DNA from 2 places in the Stenotrophomonas sp. STEN030 genome. Region 2 is predicted to be linked to the other one. Evidence: riboswitches for the same ligand, from Rfam matches in the RefSeq annotation. Region 2 holds a riboswitch; the other holds the start of a gene.

Region 1 (3,405 bases), on a different contig from region 2:
GTGGCTGGGACCTGAGCAACAACGTTGCTGGCTTCCAGAAAGTGCTGAATGGCGTGCAGGCCAATGGCGGCGGCGATTACCCGGAAGCAATGAACGAGGCCTTTGACCACGCGGTGCAGGCAATGAACTGGCGCGGTGCTTCAACTACGCGCCTGCTGGTGTCACTGGCCGATGCGCCGCCGCACATGGACTACCCGCAGCCGCGCTACGAGCAGACCATGCTGGCGGCGTTGGGCAAGGGCATCAAGGTGTTGAGCGTGGCCGCATCCGGCCAGGACACCACCGGTGAGATCGCGCAACGGCAGATTGCGCAGTACACCGGCGGGCGTTTCATCTTCCTCACTTACAAGGATGCGAGTGATCCTTCCAGCGGCCCGGGTAGCGAGACCGTGCATGAGGTGGAGAACTATTCGGTCGATACCCTGGACAAGCTGGTGGTGAAGCTGGTGCGCGAGGAACTGGCGCAGTTGCCGAAGGGATGAGCTGTGCTCCCTCCCTTTGCCGCAGGCAAGGGGAGGGTTGGGGAGGGGTAGGCTTTGGGGCCGTTCGAGGATTGCCAGCTTCCAAGGCCAAGCCCTGTAGTGCCGAGCCATGCTCGGCAATGGGCTTTACCGGTAATGCCCCTGCCGAGCATGGCTCGGTACTACCGAAAGCGGGCTTTACCGCGCTGGCAACGGAATGCTGTCGTCCTGACGGTCATCGCTTGCTGTCAGCGTCGCGGTATCTCCGCTCACGCGCATCATCCGCAATGGCTGGCCATCAAGGCGAAACTCCAGTGCCGACTGCAGACGGTCCAGTGCCTGTACCTGCGTGCACAACGAACGCGCGTGCTGTTCCAAGGCAACAGTACGGCCCTGCAGGCGCTGCTCCAGTTCGGCGTCGAGTTTTTCGGTGCGCTTGTCCAGCTTGTCCTCGCGGCCGGTGAATACCATCCACAGCACACTACGCGCGATCGATCCGCTCAGGCTCTCGGCAGCGGCTTCCACCCGTGCCTCGAAGCCGTCATCGAACAGCTCCTGCTCCCAGCGGCCGCGGCCGATGGTGGTGTCGACGAAGCGTTCGGCTTCCTTGCGCAGCTTGCGGACCTTGCGTGAGTTGGCATCGCCGGTCAGAGCCTCATAAACCGCATCCAGCGTATCGAAGGTGATGCCAACCGACTCGTTGGCAATGCCGGTGACCGCCGGCATCAGCTGGCGCACGCCGTTCTCCAGTGCGCGCAGGCGTTGTGCATCCGCGGCCGATACCGTCTGCATGCGGTTGTCGATGCTCAGCTGGCCGTCGTGGAACACGATCTCGCGCATCGGCAGCGTGTCGCGGCGCAGCCAGATGCCGCCGCCGTCGACCAGCACGTTGTAGTCGGTGGACACGCCACATTGGTCAGCGGACAGCTCCGGCGCCTTGACCGTAGCGGCCTGGGCTATCAGCGGCAGCAGCAGGGCCAGTGATGTGGCAATGGGCAGCAGGCGCATGGCGGCGAGCTCGTGGCGGGAGGACGCGACCAGCTTGGCCGCTCGCGGCATGGGCTGCGTCGGCCGGAAGTCACGTCCGGAAATTTCATCAGAAATTTACGTTATCAAGACAGGTGGTTTCCCTACAAAAAAACTCTGCAAAAGGCTTGACTGCGCACTCCGTTCCAGCAGGTTGCAGTGTCCGGCCTGGGCGGCAGACAGTCCAAGCCTTGTGCCGCAAGGCTTGGCAAAGAAATACTAGATTTGGTGTTGACCCTGTCATACACCCCCACTATCTTGTGCTCCGTCGGTTCTGACGGGATTTTTCCGTCGGATTAATAGGGAAGCTGGTGATGCCTTCAAGGCTAGTCCGGCACTGCCCCGCAGCGGTAATTGGGAACGACCCCGCCAACAGCACTGAGGCAAACGCCTTGGGAAGCGGCGGAGTAGGAGAAGGCTCCCGCCTTCCTGCCCATGAGTCCGAAGACCTGCCGACAGCCACGCGATGCACACCGCGTGGTGCCGGCTGCGGTGTCTTCGAGGGGAAGACGGCTGGTGACGTGGTGCCGTGGCTGCTGCCGACTCTTGGTCGTGCGCTGTCGCGGCTGCTGCGACGCCGTCCTTCCATGCTCGCTGCTCCGTACCGGCTCTGCTTCCTGCGCGGGCAGGAGCTGCGTGCATAACGTTTGCAAGGACACCATCGTCGTGACTGCCACTCATACTGACGTCGCTCCGGCTGAAGCCGGTTTTGAACTGACCCCGCCGCCGACCGCCACCGCCATGAGCGTGACCAAGCGCAATGGCAGCACCGAGCCGGTAGACCTCAACAAGATTGTCCGCGCCATCCAGCGTTGCTGCGAAGGCCTGCATGCGGTGGACCCGATGCGGGTGGCCACGCGCACCATCTCCGGCCTGTACAACGGCGCCAGCACCCAGGAACTGGACGAGCTGTCGATCCGTACCGCCGCCCTGCTGATCGGCGAAGAGCCCGAGTACGGCCGCCTGGCCGCGCGCCTGCTGGCCAACTTCATCGGCAAGGAAGTTTCCGGCCAGGAAATCCATGCGTTCTCGCAGTCGGTTGGCCGTGGCCACGAAGTCGGCCTGATCAACGACCGCCTGCTCAACTTCGTGCAGGTCAATGCACGCAAGCTCAACGACGCGATCGATCCGGGCTACGACCTGAACTTCGATTACTTCGGCCTGCGCACCATGTATGACCGCTACCTGCTGCGGCATCCGCATTCGCGCAAGGTCATCGAAACCCCGCAGCAGTTCTTCCTGCGCATCGCCAGCGCACTGAGCGAGGACGTGCCCGAAGCACTGGCGCTGTACCAGCGGCTGGGCAGCCTGGACTACCTGCCGTCCAGCCCGACCCTGTTCAACGCCGGCACCAGCCACGAGCAGCTGTCCTCGTGCTTCCTGCTGGATTCGCCGCAGGATTCGCTGGAGTCCATCTACGACCGCTATGCCGATATCGCCCAGCTGTCCAAGTTCAGTGGCGGCATCGGCGTCAGCTATACCCGCGTGCGTTCGCGCGGCTCGCTGATCAAGTCGACCAACGGTCACTCCAACGGCATCGTGCCGTGGCTGAAGACGCTGGATTCCTCGGTGGCTGCGGTCAACCAGGGCGGCAAGCGCAAGGGCGCGGCCTGCGTCTATCTGGAAACCTGGCATGCCGACATCGAGGACTTCCTCGAACTGCGCGACAACGCCGGTGATGATTCGCGCCGCACGCATAACCTCAACCTGGCCAACTGGGTGCCGGACCTGTTCATGCAGCGCGTCGAGGCCGACCAGGAATGGTCGCTGTTCGATCCGCGCGTGGTGCCGGAGCTGACCGATCTGTTCGGCCCGGCCTTCGAGCAGGCCTATGTGCAGGCGGAAACCCAGGGCAAGGCGCGCAAGACCGTGTCGGCACGCAAGCTGTACTCGCGGATGATGCGCACCCTGGCTGAGA
Region 2 (3,405 bases):
AGCGGCTTCAGCAAACGTCGCCATGCTGTTGTGCAGGGCGCAGGCCATGCGTACCAGCGGCAGCGCGAGCGCGGCGCCGGAGCCTTCGCCAAGACGCAGGTCCAACGACAGCAATGGCTGTGCCTGCAGCGTTTCCAACAGACGAATATGACCGCGCTCGGCCGATTGATGCGAGAACAGCAGCCACGGCCGCAGACTCGGATTGATGCGCACTGCCGCCAATGCCGCAGCAGAGACGATGAAGCCATCCACCAACACCGGAATACGACGCTGCGCAGCGGCAATCATCGCCGCGCTGATCGCTGCGATCTCCAATCCACCTACACGTTGCAATGCTTCGCATGCGGGCGACTCGGCCGTATCGATCGCTTCACCATGCAGGCTCAGCGCGCGTGCGATCAGATTTTTCTTCTGCACCATGCGCACCGCATCCAGGCCGGTACCAGCACCGACCAACTCGTCCAGCGGCAACGGGCCAAGCACGGCGGCTACCGCACTGGCAGCGGTGGTGTTGCCGATGCCCATCTCACCGAACACCAACAGATCGGTACCGTCGGCGCAGGCAGCTTCCACCGCGCGACGACCGGCATCGAAGGCAGCGTCCAGATCGGCAGCCGACATCGCAGCGGCAGTACTGAAATCAGCAGTGCCGTGCAACGTCTTGGCACTGACCACACCGGCAATCGGCGCGGTGGCGCGGCTGCCCACATCCCAGACGTGCAGCGGCAGGCCCAGTTCGCGCGCCAGCACCGCAATGGCGGCACCACCGCCGGCAAAGTTGTGCAGCATCTGCACCGTCACTTCCGCTGGGTAGGCCGAAACGCCCTGCGCGGTCACACCGTGATCGCCAGCGAACACGACCACCGGCACACGTTGCGCCACCGGCTGATCCACGCCTTGCAGCGCGGCCAGCTCAACGGCCAAGGTCTCCAAGCGGCCCAACGCGCCTTCCGGCTTGGTCAGCTGGCGCTGGCGCAGCAGAGCACGCTGCCGGTATTCCTGCGAAGGCTGGCCGCAGGCCTGCCCGTACCATGTTTCTGTCACGACACTTCCGATACTGCGTTTGCAGCGCGCATTCTAGCCATTCAGCAACAGTGCTGCGCATGAGCTGCTTCGGCAGTCACTGCGCAAACCCAACCCGAGCAACACATAACCCGGGTAAATGCAGCGCACCCGGGAATGTGATTGCAGCAGCAATGCAGGTCCGCAACGCCCTGCACTTCCCCGTTGCAGGTGTGCTTATCTGGGCTACAAGGGCCTGATAGCCGCTACCAGACTTGTCGCCCACGCTGTCCACATACACCGACCAACGACGCAGCGGTACGGTGGCCGTTGCCGCCCATTCCGGCAACGCTGGCGGCAATGGCATAGAATGCGCGCACTTTCAGGTGACCGCCCGGCATTGCCGGTCGGTTGAAACGGGAAGCCGGTGCCGCGCATTGCTGGATCTCCAGCATGTCGCCATTCCGGCGCTGCCCCCGCAACGGTAAGCAGGACAAGACCAGGCATACCGCCACTGTGCACCGCACGGGAAGGCGCCTGGACGGAAGCGGCACACGCCGCCTCGCCTGCGAGTCCGGAGACCGGCCCGAAAGCCGACTGGTTGCGATGCGGAGGGCATGGCGGCGGCTGTAGCGCCGTGTGCGCCGCCTCCGTCTTCTCCCTCTTCTGGCAGCCTTCCCCATCCGCCTGCGCGGGAGCGTGCAGGCCCAGGAGCTTCCATGAAACTGTCTTACCACTCTCTTTCGCTCGCCCTTGCCCTCGCACTGCCGGGCGTTGCCGCCGCGCAGAACGCACCGACCGAGCTGGACGACGTCACCGTCACCGCTACCCGCACCCCGGTCTCCATCCAGAACAGCGTGGTGCCGGTGCAGGTCATCGACCGTGCGCAGATCGACCACAGCCAGGCCAACTCGCTGCAGGACCTGCTGCGCGGCCGCGCTGGCCTGGACTTCGCCAACCAGGGCGGAAACGGCAAGATCACCTCGCTGTTCCTGCGTGGCAGCAACTCCAACCAGGTGCTGGTGCTGGTCGACGGCGTGCGCGTTGCCTCGGCCACCAGCGGCATGGCCGCACTGCAGGACCTGCCGGTCGACCAGATCGAGCGCGTTGAGATCGTGCGTGGCCCGCGTTCGAGCCTGTACGGCTCCGAGGCCATCGGCGGCGTGATCCAGATTTTCACCCGCAACGCTGGCAAGGGCCTGCAGCAGAACCTGGCGATCACCGCCGGCAGCAACAACCTGCGCCAGGTCAGCGCCGGCTTCAGCAACCGCGGTGAACGCGGCTGGATCTCGGCCCAGGGCGGCTACCAGGAAACCGACGGCATCAACGCCTGCCGTGGCACCGCCGCTGGCTGGGGCGCTGGCTGCTTCGCCGATGAACCGGACCGCGATGGCTACCGCAACACCTCCATCAACGTGCGCGGTGGCTACGCCCTGACCGACACGCTGAGCCTGGAAGGCCACGTGCTCAACGCCGACAGCTTCAACGAATACGACGGCAGCATCTTCGGCGGCAACGAAGCCGACAACCGCCAGCAGGTCTTCGGCGCCAAGCTCGCCTGGGCTGCATCGGAGCGCTTCAACCTGACCGCACAGGTTGGCCGCAACCGCGACGAAGCCGACAACTACTTCGCTGATGCCAGCACCGGCACCCGCAGCTTCGCCAGCGCCTTCGATACCCGCCGCGATACCGCCAGCGTGCAGGGTGACTTCACCATCGCCGAAGGCCAGCAGATCACCGCCGGTGCCGATTGGCAGAACGACAAGGTCACCAGCTCCACTGCTTTCGACATCGACCAGCGCGACAACCTTGGCGTGTTTGCCGAGTACCAGGGCCAGTTCGGCGCGCACTCGCTGCAGGCCAGCGTGCGCAACGACGACAACGAGCAGTTCGGCAACCACACCACCGGCAGCCTGGGTTATGGCTTTGCCTTTGGTAACGGCTTCCGCCTGACCGCCAGCGCCGGCACCGGCTTCAAGGCACCGACCTTCAACGACCTGTACTACCCGGGCTTCAGCAACCCGAACCTGAAGCCGGAAGAATCCAAGAGCCTGAACCTCGGCATCGCGCAGTACGCCGACAACTGGAACTGGACCTTCAACGCCTACGAAACCCGCGTCGACCAGCTGATCGGCTATGACAGCAACTTCGACCTGGTCAACGTCGCCGAAGCCCGCATCCGCGGTGCCGAGCTGACCGGCTACCTGTCGCTGGCCGGTTTCGACATCAACGCCCAGGCCAGCTTCACCGACCCGCGCGACCACACCTCCGGCGCTGCCACCTATGACAACCTGCTGGCCCGCCGCGCGCGTACCAGCGGTCGTCTGGACGTGGACAAGCGCTTCGGCCCGCTGCGTCTGGGCGTGACCGCTGCAGGCAGCGGCCACCGCTTCGACAACGCTG

The links. Region 2 has a riboswitch for cobalamin ahead of btuB (TonB-dependent vitamin B12 receptor). Riboswitches for the same ligand answer to the same signal wherever they lie in the genome.
Region 1: it holds a riboswitch for cobalamin, as region 2 does, so the genes downstream of both, ACVOLR_RS19050 (ribonucleoside-diphosphate reductase subunit alpha) here and btuB (TonB-dependent vitamin B12 receptor) in region 2, are expected to answer to the same signal.

The regions. Positions count from the first base shown of each region.
Region 1 covers NZ_JBRREB010000082.1:1,185-4,589, forward strand. The annotation lists gene ACVOLR_RS19040 (vWA domain-containing protein) at 1-482, shown strand, start outside; gene ACVOLR_RS19045 (DUF2884 family protein) at 660-1,469, opposite strand; cobalamin riboswitch at 1,740-1,957, shown strand; gene ACVOLR_RS19050 (ribonucleoside-diphosphate reductase subunit alpha) at 2,229-3,405, shown strand, end outside.
Region 2 covers NZ_JBRREB010000038.1:14,132-17,536, forward strand. The annotation lists gene cobT (nicotinate-nucleotide--dimethylbenzimidazole phosphoribosyltransferase) at 1-1,044, opposite strand, end outside; cobalamin riboswitch at 1,370-1,606, shown strand; gene btuB (TonB-dependent vitamin B12 receptor) at 1,722-3,405, shown strand, end outside.